DNA from 4 places in the Rahnella aceris genome. Region 3 is predicted to be linked to each of the others. Evidence: predicted binding sites of a transcription regulator. Region 3 holds the regulator's gene; each other region holds the start of a gene.
The links. The regulator CRP, encoded in region 3, controls carbon source genes, mostly activating them, when cyclic AMP is high. The targets are predictions, from matches to a motif close to ATGTGANNNNNNTCACAT.

Region 1 (3,163 bases), on a different contig from region 3:
ACGATCTGGCGGTTATAACGCAGGGTTTCAGCGTCCGTCAGTTCCGGCAGTTGAGGCATATTCAGCTCCGCAGCAGGGCGTTAAACGGTTCGATTTCAACGATTTCGCCTGCGGCCACGTTACCGCGCCCGCGTTCAAGCACGATAAAACAGTTGGCCTGGCTGAATGAGCTGAATACGTGCGAACCCTGATGGCCGGTGGTGCGCACTTCCAGTTGTCCTTCGGCGCTGGTGCTGAAAATACCGCGCTGGAAATCGAGACGTCCGGGGGATTTTTTCAAGGGTGTCACCGCTTTTGCCTTCAGGCGGGGCGGGAACTGCCAGGCCGTATGGCCGGACAACTGTGCAATAAATGGCTGAACCAGCTGATAAAACGTCAGTGCTGCCGACACCGGATTCCCCGGCAAACCGCAGAACCAGCTGCTTTCCAGTTTACCGAAAGCAAAAGGTTTGCCCGGTTTCATGGCAAGTTTCCAGAAACCAATTTCACCCAGTTCATCCAGAATCTGCTTCGTGTAATCGGCTTCACCGACCGATACGCCGCCGCTGGAAATCACCAGATCGGCAAACGCATTGGCTTCTTCGAAGGCTTTACGCAGCGCCAGGGGATTATCGCGAATAATGCCTAAATCCAGGACGGTACAGCCCAGTTGTTCCAGCATCAGGCGCACAGCGAAACGGTTGGTATCGTAAATCTGCCCCTCCTGCAAAGGCGTTCCCACCGGTTGCAGTTCATCGCCGGTGGAGAATACGGCGACTTTCAGCGGTTTCCAGACCTTGACGTGGGTGACGCCCAGCGAGGCCAGCAGCGGTAATTCTGCCGCACCGAGCCGTACACCGGCAGGTAGCACGCTGTCGCCCTGTTTAATGTCGTCTCCGGTCAGGCGGATATTCTGGCCTTTTTGCGCTGTTGCAGTGAAACGTACTCCTGCATCTGAAACTTCAGCCTGTTCCTGCATGATTACTGCATCGGCACCGGCGGGAACTGGCGCACCGGTCATGATGCGGATACAGGTTCCGGCAGGCCATTCGCCATGAAAAGGCGCACCGGCAAAGGCTTTGCCCGCGACCGGGAACACCGCGCCGTCGTGCAAGTCTGTGCAACGTACGGCATAGCCATCCATCGCGGAGTTATCAAAAGGTGGCACAAAAACCGGTGAAAGCACCGGTGCGGCGGTTATGCGGCCCGCGGCGCCAGCAAGTGGCAGGGATTCGGCCTCCTGACTTGTTTTAGGCGGTACACAGTCGCGCATTTTATCCAGCGCTTCGTCAAGTGAGATCAGACCGGCAGTATTGAATTCCATAAAAAATCCTTAGTCATTCGTCCCGGCGTAGCAGGTATTTTCAGCGGTGCCGGGCAGGGAAATGGAGCATGCGCATAGTATGACAGAGAAACGCAGCGAACCAAAAAGCGCCGAAGGCGTAAAAATTCTGCGCGGATTCCTGAAAAATTGAGATCGATCCCAAAATTAACAATGTAACGCAGGTATTATAGTTACCGTTATTTGTGACCTTCGTCACATAACTGTCATATAAACAGGAATAACCGGTGCTTAAAAAAAATCGCCATCAGGCCATCCTTCAGTTGGTTGAACAACATGAAGTGCTACAGGTAAGCGAACTGGCACAATCGCTGGATGTAAGTCTCGAAACGATCAGACGCGATCTGAGTGAAATGCAGGACAAAGGATTGATTTTACGCCGCCACGGACGTGCGCGTCGTCTGGCCGCTCAGCCTGAAACATCCTGGCTAAACAGTTTGCAGCGTTGCCCGCAGCTTTAAACGCAGCAACGAAATAAGAAAAGGGAAGGCTTTGATGCCTTCCCTTTTTTATGCGTGTGATTCAGAGACCTGAATTAAAAACGCCCCTGGATCCCAATATGGCCGACGTAGCCTTCCATATCGCCGTCAAACCCTTTGACGTATTTCACATCAGCATACACCGAGGTATTCGGTGCGAGTTGCGCCGTCATGCCCGCGCCGGTCTGCCAGTATTGATCGGAAAAATCCGTTGTACTGACATCGATTCCGCCGACATTGATATCCGGTGAATCCGAGAAATTACTCAGTACGTCGGCGGTCAGGTAAGGTTTGAATTTTTCACTGGCTTTATCTTCTGCCTGGTCGCGTAACAAACGCAACCCGGCACGCGCTGTGCCCTGATTGACAGAAACGCCAGAGATATCAGAAATTTCATCGCTGAAATCTTCTGAATTCAGATACTGATAAATGATCTGCCCCTGAGGTTCGATTTTCCAGTTGGTGCTGACGGCATAGGGTTGACCTGCTTCAGCAGAAAGCAATACGCCGTAGCTGTCCTGTTTCGTATCATGCAGGCTCTCATACTGGTTACGATACCAGGTGAACTGGCCGACAAGGTCAACGTAAGCGCCATCTTGTGCATATCGGGTGTAATAGCTGCCAACGCTGTAGGCATCACTGCGCACTGAGCCAGCATCCGCACTTTTCCCCGCCAACGTGCGCACCTGATCCTGCGTGTCGGTACTCTGGTTGCCCAATGTCGCCATGATGCCAGCGTGGACGCGTGTGCCGTTTTTCAGTTCATCCTGATATAAGTCGGTTCCGAATTGCGCGAACCAGTAATCACTGTCGTACCCAAAACGTCCCGCATCGAAGGAAGTGTGTTCTCCGCCGGTTCTCGCCCATGCGCGATTGTTGTAGCCTTTGCCATAGGTTTCTGTATCGCCCATACGCTCGTGCAGCGTGCCAGCAATACGCATGCCATAATACAAGTTCAGATAAGGTGCTGCGATATAACTGGGGATTTCGCCACGGTAAGTGTCTGGTGTAGCCGGGGCAGGCGCAGGAACATCCGGTGTCGGATTATCTGGCGTTGGGACATCAGGAACCGGCGCGTCAGGTGTTGGGATTTCAGCGCGCAGATACCAGTCATTCATATCGCCGGTGGCATCCTTGCTCCCTTCAAAAAGATAATAGTCGTAAGCGCCGATACTGACGCTGTTTTCCAGACTGAACAGGCCATTATGACGGCTGGCATCATCAATCTGAGCGACACGTATTCCGTCGTTAATTGTCTGTGCTGCCTTACCCGACGCAGAGATATGTAATCCGAACTGCCCGGACGCGTTGCCCGTAACATGAATGAGATCGCCAGTGCTGTTTCCCTGCGCATCCTGCTCCA
Region 2 (3,163 bases), on a different contig from region 3:
CCATTCTTTACGGCGTGGATCGACAGGTCGGCGACCATCACGTACTGATGCCGAAATTTGGCGTGGGCTCGTATGTCGGTCAGTTAGATGATCAGCAGATTGCTGACATCTCCAACTACGTGCTGAAAAACTACGGCAATGCGACCATTCAGGTCAGCGCACATGATGTCGCGGTGTTACGCGCAGGCGGTCCGGTGACATTACTGGCGAAACTGCAACCGTTTATGGCTCCTGCAATGGTGGCTGGCGTGATTGTTCTGCTGGTGCTGATTTTCTGGCTTGGCCGGAAACGCAAAACCAAAGCAGCGTAATCCGTACACTGAAATGCAAAACGGCCCTGTTTGGGCCGTTTTTTATATGCGGATCTGAAAGCTAACCGCGCCCGACCAGCGGCATGGCGCTGGCCATTACGGTCATGGTCAGCACGTTAGTGTCGAGCGGTAAACCGGCCATAAACGCCACCGCCTCACCGACGCGCTCCACCGGGATCACCGGTTCCTCAGCGATATGTCCGTCCGCCTGCATTCTGCCTGCCAGCGCTTTATTGCCCATATCCGTCGCCGCATTGCCGACATCGATTTGCCCGCAGGCAATGTTGAACGCGCGACCATCGAGCGCGGTGGATTTGGTCAGTCCGGTAATCGCGTGCTTGCTGGCGGTGTACGGCGCAGAATTCGGGCGCGGCGACTGCGCCGAAATCGAACCGTTGTTGATGATACGTCCGCCTTGCGGCGTTTGTTGTTTCATCAGTTTTACCGCCGCCTGCGTACACAAAAAAGCGCCGGTGAGATTGGTATTGATCACCGACAGCCAGTCTTCCACCGGCAGTTGTTCGATCGGCACATCCTTCACGTTATTACCGGCGTTATTGAACAGCAAATCCAGCCTCCCGCAGGTTTCCTGAATATCCTGAAACAGCGCGGCCACCGATTGCGGGCTGGTCACATCCAGCTGACGTGCCACCGCCTGCCCCGGTGTAAACAACGCGACCGCCTGGTCGAGTTTTGCCTTATTACGCCCGGCCAGAATCACTTTAAATCCGATCGCTTCCAGCGCTTTCGCGGCGCTCAGGCCGATACCGCTGCCCCCGCCAGTGATTAATGCGATTTTGTTCATTGGGCCTCCTATACTGCAGCCAGCATGCCGCCATCAATAAAGAGTAAATGACCATTCACGAAATCTGAGGCCCTAGAGGACAGATAAACCGCGCCGCCCACCAGCTCTTCAGGATTGCCCCAGCGTGCAGCCGGCGTGCGTTTACACAGCCATTCGGAGAACTCTTTGTTATCGACCAGCGCCTGGGTCATGTCAGTTTTGAAATAGCCCGGCGCGATGCCGTTCACCTGAATATTGTAGCGTGCCAGTTCAACGCACATGCCACGGGTCAGCATTTTTACCGCGCCCTTTGAAGCGGCGTATGGCGTGATGGTGTCGCGACCCAGCTCGCTTTGCATCGAACCGATATTAATGATTTTGCCGCGCTCGCGTTGGATCATGTAACGCGCCACCGCCTGCGATACCAGGAACACAGATTTCTGGTTTACGGCAATCACGTCGTCCCAGTCTTTTTCCGGAAACTCGGTGAATTTATGGCGGCGCTGAATACCGGCGTTATTCACCAGCACATCAATCGGCCCGATGGTGCTTTCGATATGATCAATCGCCTGATTCACCGCCTGACTGCTGGTGACATCAAATGAGACGGCATGGGCGATAAAGCCTTCAGCACGCAGGGCTTCGGCCGCTTTTTGCGTGGATTCCTGTTGTGTACCGTTAACGATAATTTCCGCGCCATGCTGCGCCAGCCCTTTCGCCAGCAGGAAACCCAGACCGCGCGTCGAGCCGGTAATCAGAATCTTTTTATTGTCCAGTGAGAAGAGATTTGTCATGACGTTGGCCTTATTGAACGCTGATTTAAAAAGTTAGCTTCACTACACCGGTTTACCCCGCGCTAAACTGTGATGCAGATCACCTGACGGAATGTTAAAAAACCCTGTTACTCCGGGTGTGATCATCATCATTTTGATAACAATCTCCGGCGCTTTCTGTTTCAATAACAAGGTATATTTGCAGGCCCAATCAGGAAAACTCCGCATGAGAAACCAGCGCGTGACACTACAGGACATCGCCCAACTGGCGGATGTCACGAAGATGACGGTGAGCCGTTTTCTGCGCACGCCGGAAAAGGTGTCTCCTGAAACCCGCGAACGCATCACGAAGGTGATGGAAGAAGTGGGATATCCGCTGGAAGAAGCCCGCGGACCGGCCAAAGCGCCGCGTATCGGCATTTTAGTGCCGTCATTTAACAACCAGATTTTCTCCGACTTACTGGCGGGCATTGAGTCGGTCACTTCCGCGCAGGGCTTTCAGACGCTGGTCGTCAATTACGATTACAGCAAAGAGCGCGAGGAAGAACACATCATTAATCTGCTCGGTTATCAGCTTGCCGGACTGATCCTCACGGATTCCGTGCATACCCTGAAAGCCGATAAGTATCTGAATGCCGCAGAAATTCCTGTTGCGCAGGTGATGGATCTCGACGATCCGCACGGGCGGATTGCCGTCGGTTTTGATAACCAGCAGGCCGGTTACGATATGGCGAATACGTTGCTCGCCAGCGGCAAAGAACATGTGGTGTATTTCGGTTCGATGTCGGATGCCCGCGACCAGAAGCGTTATCAGGGTTACAGCCGCGCAATGGATGAACGCGGGCTGACGCCGGTGCATATCACGCCTAATAAAGTGTCGTCGGTATCTATCGGTGCGGGCATGCTGGCCATGGCGCGTCAGTTATATCCGCAGACCAACGCTATTTTGTGTACCAATGACGATATTGCCGTCGGCGTGTTACAAGAATGTATCAAACAGGGGATCCGCGTCCCGCAGGATATGGCAATTTCCGGTTTCCACGGGCTGGATATCGGCCTCGCCACTACACCATTATTAGCCAGCGTGATCACCCCGCGCTTTGAGATGGGGAAAGTGGTGGCAGAGATATTGCTCAAAAAAATCAGGAACCTGCCGACGATCGAAAGGGTGGATTTGCATTACCGTATTTCCCTCGGCGGCACCATTTAATCCTCCTTTCCCGTCCATTTCTCCCCCTTCGTCCTGCACGCCAACTCCGGTGCAGGATCACGTAAGTGGTAACACCTTTTCTTAA
Region 3 (3,163 bases):
AGGGCAAACGCGGCTGGGTGTTCATCAGGTCACGTTTGTACAACGGCCGCTGTGTGCGTAACAGACGGGCAATGCGGCTGAAATGGTAATAACAAAACTGACCTACCGGATTGTCCGGGTTGCGCGCGGCGATTTTCTCCAGCGCGGTCAGCTCATTGGCCATCGTAAAGCGCCCGGATAAACGATGATAAAGAATATCGTCGGCAATCACCCGAAGACGGGTGGAAATCACCTGCGCATTTCGGCGGATAACCGCTTCGGCATGGCTTTCCTCCACCAGTTTCTGCACTTCTTCCGGCTGATGCAGGCTCACTGTAATGTGCTCCTGCAAATCGAGCGCCACCTGAAAACGCTGAAATAGCCGCTTATGGTGATGATGATGTCCGTGCTGGGGCAACATGTGTAATTGCTGATAAAGCAGGGCAATCAGGTCGATAACCTGCTGCTGGCGGGTTAGCAGTGGGGGTAACGCAGTTTCGGGATCGGTATGTTGCGTCAGCAGGCTGTACTTGGCTTCGAAATAATCCGCGAGTTGCAGATAGAGCTGGCTGAGCGTTTCGCGCATCGGCTGTTCTTCCGAAATACGAAACCACGCCCAGTTAAACAATCCGTACCAGGCTGTGCCAGCGGCGAACAACACCGGGGCCTGCCACATCGGGCGCACGCCCACCATACTCAGCGTGAAGATAGTCGCCACCAGCGCACCGGGCAGCAGGCGCGCATGCAGCGGGCTGATTTCACCGGTGACGCCCAGCAGTAACGCCAGCGACAGCATGATCAGCGGCAGCGGTATATGCCAGCTTTCGAGCATCAGTTGCAGCAGAAGGCTGCTCACGGCAAAGAGTGAACCGCCGACGAGCAGGCGTTTGAAAAAGCGTTTATGCGGGGTATCCAGACCGGCGATGTTACAACAGGCCGGGCAGAGGGAAAACAGCAGGCCCATTTGCAAATTGCCAAACAGCCAGCAAATGCCAACAGGCAAGCACAACACCAGCGTCTGGCGCAGCGCGTAGTTCACTTCAGGATGGTAAAACAGTCTTCGCCATAGCGTCATGGGTAAAGCTTAGCCCATAAAAAAGGCGCGACAGTGTTTTGCCGCGCCAATTTTTGAGGGATTAACGTGTGCCGTAAACGACAATCGTTTTACCGTGTGCGGAGATCAGGCTTTGATCTTCCAGCATTTTGAGAATGCGTCCGACTGTTTCACGTGAACAACCGACGATTTGGCCAATTTCCTGGCGGGTAATCTTGATTTGCATCCCGTCCGGATGGGTCATTGCATCAGGCTGTTTAGCCAGATTGAGCAAGGTTTGAGCGATACGACCGGTAACGTCAAGGAAGGCAAGGTTGCCGACTTTCTCTGACGTCACTTGCAGACGGTTGGCCATCTGCGCGGAGAGACGCATCAGAATATCCGGGTTAACCTGAATCAGCTGGCGGAATTTTTTATATGAAATTTCAGCCACTTCACAGGCAGTTTTAGCACGTACCCAGGCACTGCGTTCCTGACCTTCTTCGAAGAGTCCCAGCTCACCGATGAAGTCACCTTGGTTAAGGTAGGACAGTATCATTTCCTTGCCTTCTTCATCTTTAATCAGGACAGCAACTGACCCTTTCACGATGTAGTAAAGCGTTTCGGCTTTTTCACCCTGGTGAATCAGCGTACTTTTAGAAGGATACTTATGTATATGACAGTGAGACAGGAACCATTCAAGAGTCGGGTCTGTTTGTGGCTTGCCGAGAACCATTTGCTATTATCCTCTGTTGTTATCGCTGCCCAAAATCACAGGGCTCAGAGTTCCCTGTACGGCACTTCAAATCCAAAGCGCCCTTTCAGCATATAACTCTCCAGAAATGCTGCAAGCGGATGTCGGAGTGCAACAGCCTGTTTATTGCTGTCATCACCGTGGGTTCTGTACTTAAACCGCAAAAACCGTCACCGCAATTTACTGGAAAGTATGTTTCGGCTTTGTTTGTAGCACAGGTTTGAGATGCTGTCTTCTGTTGTCTCGCTTCAGCATGATGGCGATCGGGTTACGTTGCCAGATTTTAGGTGAAAGGGTACTCTGAGAGCAGATTTCGACAAGTTTATTCACCGGGAGAATAGTTCATGCATGCACGTGTCAAATGGGTTGAAGGACTGACATTTTTAGGTGAGTCTGCATCGGGTCATCAGATTTCAATGGATGGAAACGCGGGTGATAAAGCCCCAAGCCCGATGGAAATGTTACTGATGTCCGCAGGGGGGTGTAGTGCAATCGACGTGGTGTCAATTTTGCAAAAAGGTCGTAATGACGTGCGTGATTGTGAAGTGAAGCTGACCTCACAACGCCGCGAAGAAGCGCCGCGTCTGTTCACTCACATCAATCTGCATTTTATCGTCACCGGTAAGGATCTGACCGATAAGATTGTTGAACGCGCAGTCAGCCTGTCTGCCGAAAAATACTGTTCTGTGTCTCTGATGCTGGGGAAAGCGGCCACAATCACCCACAGCTTTGAAGTGATTGCAGCCGAATAAAGTTTACTCGATCTTCTTGCCTTCCATCAGGCGCTGCACCAGCGGCGCCATGATCAGCTCCATCGCCAGCCCCATTTTGCCGCCCGGCACCACCAGTGTTTTGATGTGCGAGATAAACGACCCTTGCAGCATGGCCAGCAGATACGGGAAATCGATGTCATCCAGTCCCTGAAAATGAATCACCACAAAGCTTTCATCCAGTGACGGAATGGCTTTGGCGGCAAACGGGTTCGAGGTGTCGATGGTGGGTACCCGCTGGAAATTGATGTGTGTGCGGGAAAACTGCGGCGTAATGTAATTGATATAGTCATCCATCGAACGCACGACGGAATCCATCACCGCTTCACGGGAATGCCCGCGCTCGCCGGTATCGCGCACCAGTTTCTGGATCCATTCGAGGTTGACGATAGGCACTACGCCGACCAGCAGGTCGACCTGCGCGGCAACGTCAATTTTGTCCGCCACCACACCACCGTGTAACCCTTCGTAAAACAAAATATCCGTCGGTTCCGGCAACGCCTGCCACGGCGTAAAGGTACCCGGCACCTGATTGTAGGGAACGGCTTCGTCATAAGTATGCAGATACTTACGTGAACGGCCAGTGCCTGTTTTACCGTATTCGATAAAGCTTTTTTCCAGCAAACC
Region 4 (3,163 bases), on a different contig from region 3:
TATTTCTCAAATCGCTGACAAGCGTGTAGAGAAAGTGACTGATTACCTGCAGATGGGCCAGGAAGTTCCGGTTAAAGTTCTCGAAGTTGACCGTCAGGGTCGTGTGCGTCTGAGCATCAAAGAAGCTACCGCACCTTCTCAGGACGAAACAACTGAGCAACCTGCAGCAGAATAATCTGTAACAGAAGTTTTACAGCTCCTTTCCATTTGGGAAGGAGCTGTTCGTCTCACGGACGCAGGACGCGTTTGTGTTAAGCAAGCGGATGACAGGATGTTCATCCAATGTTTGTCTCCGGGAGTAGAAATGAAGCCTTTCTTGCGCTGGTGTTATGTTGCGACAGCACTTATGTTGGCAGGATGCAGCAACCATGATTGGCGTAAAAATGAAGTTCTGGCGATTCCGTTGCAGCCGACGTTGCAGCAGGAAGTCATCCTGGCACGCATGGAACAAATACTTGCCAGTCGGTCATTAACCGATGATGAGAGAGCACAGCTATTATATGAGCGCGGTGTGCTGTATGATAGTCTCGGGCTAAGAGCACTGGCGCGAAATGATTTTTCACAAGCGCTGTCTATTCGTCCTGATATGCCAGAAGTTTTTAACTACCTGGGGATTTACCTAACGCAGGCAGGCAATTTCGATGCTGCCTATGAAGCGTTTGATTCTGTACTAGAGCTTGATCCAACTTACAACTACGCGCGTTTGAACCGAGGTATCGCCCTGTATTACGGTGGCCGATTCTCGTTAGCGCAGGATGATCTGCAGGCGTTTTATCGAGACGATCCAAATGATCCCTTCCGTTCGTTATGGCTTTATCTTGCGGAGCGAGAAATCAATCCAAAGAATGCCGACGTAGCGCTTCAACAGCGTTATGACAAAGCGAACAGAGGGCAATGGGGATGGAATATCGTCGAATTCTACCTGGGCAAAATCAGCGAATCTACGCTGATGGAACGCCTCAAGGCAGAAGCAACGGATAACACTTCGCTCGCTGAGCATCTCAGTGAAACTGACTTCTATTTAGGTAAACATTACCTAAGTCTGGGGGACAAGAACAGCGCCGCGGCACTGTTCAAACTGACGGTAGCTAACAACGTCCATAACTTTGTTGAGCACCGCTATGCATTGTTGGAATTGGCGCTTTTGGGCCATGAGCAAGACGACCTATCAGAATCGGACCAGCAATAGCTGACGACACCAATCAGCCTTTTAATCATGGTATTTACCATTTTTAAGCGCCTTAACGGGCGAGGGCTGCTTTGTTCGTTTTATAATCTAATTTGAGCCGGTTCACACTTTTCAATGAAAATGACTGAAAATTTTCTCGACGAGTTATGTAGACTGGCTGCCATTATTAATGAGGCACGTGTACATGACTACTGAGCTTGAAACCTCTTTTGCTGACCTGGGGCTGTCTGCTCCGATCATTTCTGCCCTTACTGATTTGGGCTACGAAAAACCTTCACCAATCCAGGCTGAGTGTATTCCTCACCTGTTAAGTGGCCGCGACGTTCTGGGTATGGCTCAGACAGGTTCCGGTAAAACAGCCGCATTCTCTTTACCGCTGCTGCACAATATTGATGCTTCACTGAAAGCACCACAAATTCTTGTTCTGGCACCTACCCGCGAACTGGCGGTTCAGGTTGCTGAAGCAATGACTGATTTCTCTAAACACATGCATGGCGTGAATGTGGTTGCCCTTTATGGCGGCCAGCGCTATGACGTCCAGTTGCGCGCACTGCGTCAGGGACCACAAGTTGTTGTGGGTACACCGGGCCGCCTGCTGGACCACCTGAAACGCGGCACCCTGAACCTCTCTAACCTGAGTGGCCTGGTGCTGGACGAAGCTGATGAAATGCTGCGTATGGGCTTCATCGAAGACGTCGAAACTATCATGGCGCAGATCCCGGCTGAACATCAGACCGCGTTGTTCTCTGCAACTATGCCAGAAGCTATCCGTCGCATTACCCGTCGCTTCATGAAAGATCCTCAGGAAGTGCGTATCCAGTCAAGCGTGACCACGCGTCCTGACATCAGCCAGAGCTACTGGTCTGTCTACGGTCTGCGCAAAAACGAAGCGCTGGTGCGTTTCCTGGAAGCAGAAGATTTTGATGCGGCGATCATCTTCGTTCGTACCAAAAACGCAACGCTGGAAGTGGCTGAAGCGCTGGAACGCAGTGGCTACAGCAGTGCTGCACTGAACGGTGACATGAACCAGGCACTGCGCGAGCAGACTCTGGAACGTCTGAAAGATGGCCGTCTGGACATTTTGATCGCAACCGACGTGGCAGCACGTGGTCTCGATGTAGAACGTATCAGCCTGGTTGTTAACTACGACATCCCGATGGACTCAGAATCTTACGTTCACCGTATCGGTCGTACCGGTCGTGCTGGCCGTGCGGGTCGCGCACTGCTGTTCGTTGAGAACCGTGAACGTCGTTTGCTGCGTAACATTGAACGCACCATGAAGCTGACCATTCCAGAAGTTGAAATCCCAACTGCAGAAGTTCTGGGCGAACGTCGTCTGGCTAAGTTTGCAGCGAAAGTTCAGCAACAACTGGAAAGCAGCGATCTGGATCAATACCGTGCGCTGCTGGCGAAACTGCAACCTGCAGAAGAGCTGGACGTTGAAACACTGGCGGCGGCACTGTTGAAAATGGCACAGGGCGAACGTCCTTTGATCGTTGCAGCGGATCCGGTCTTCAAAAGCCGTCCACCACGTCGTGAATTCGAAGAACGTGGTGACCGCGGTGATCGTGGCGATCGTCGTGACCGTCCGGTACGTAGCAATGATCGTCCTGCACGTGATGGCGACAGCCCACGTCGTGAGCGTCGTGACGCTGGCGAAATGGAACTGTATCGCATCGAAGTGGGTCGTGACGATGGCGTTGAAGTTCGTCACATCGTTGGCGCTATCGCTAACGAAGGCGACATCAGCAGCCGTTACATCGGTAACATCAAGCTGTTCGGTACGCACTCTACTATCGAATTGCCGAAAGGTATGCCGGGCGAGATCCTGTCTCACTTCACCCGTACACGTATCCTGAATAAACCGATGAACATGCAGTTGATCGGTGATGCGGTGCCACAGGCTCCACGTCGTGATCGTCCGGCCGGTGCTGGCGGTGAGCGTCGTGGTAACGGTGCTCCGCGTCCGTTCAA

Region 1: the regulator CRP is predicted to act here: its motif matches at 1,505-1,522, upstream of GW591_RS02600 (DeoR family transcriptional regulator).
Region 2: the regulator CRP is predicted to act here: its motif matches at 2,006-2,023, upstream of idnO (gluconate 5-dehydrogenase).
Region 4: the regulator CRP is predicted to act here: its motif matches at 1,280-1,297, upstream of yrbN (protein YrbN).

Annotation. Positions count from the first base shown of each region.
Region 1 covers NZ_JAADJV010000001.1:565,856-569,018, forward strand. Annotated here, with positions in the region: gene moeB (molybdopterin-synthase adenylyltransferase MoeB) at 1-59, opposite strand, end outside; gene moeA (molybdopterin molybdotransferase MoeA) at 62-1,303, opposite strand; gene GW591_RS02600 (DeoR family transcriptional regulator) at 1,549-1,782, shown strand; gene GW591_RS02605 (autotransporter family protein) at 1,857-3,163, opposite strand, start outside.
Region 2 covers NZ_JAADJV010000001.1:468,939-472,101, reverse strand. Annotated here, with positions in the region: gene GW591_RS02180 (cytochrome c) at 1-311, shown strand, start outside; gene GW591_RS02175 (SDR family oxidoreductase) at 373-1,116, opposite strand; gene idnO (gluconate 5-dehydrogenase) at 1,125-1,889, opposite strand; gene GW591_RS02165 (LacI family DNA-binding transcriptional regulator) at 2,095-3,078, shown strand.
Region 3 covers NZ_JAADJV010000004.1:74,793-77,955, reverse strand. Annotated here, with positions in the region: gene GW591_RS18625 (YccS/YhfK family putative transporter) at 1-1,054, opposite strand, end outside; gene crp (cAMP-activated global transcriptional regulator CRP) at 1,116-1,748, opposite strand; gene GW591_RS18615 (OsmC family protein) at 2,111-2,518, shown strand; gene GW591_RS18610 (phosphoribulokinase) at 2,522-3,163, opposite strand, start outside.
Region 4 covers NZ_JAADJV010000005.1:207,691-210,853, reverse strand. Annotated here, with positions in the region: gene pnp (polyribonucleotide nucleotidyltransferase) at 1-175, shown strand, start outside; gene nlpI (lipoprotein NlpI) at 305-1,189, shown strand; gene yrbN (protein YrbN) at 1,304-1,384, shown strand; gene GW591_RS21210 (DEAD/DEAH family ATP-dependent RNA helicase) at 1,374-3,163, shown strand, end outside.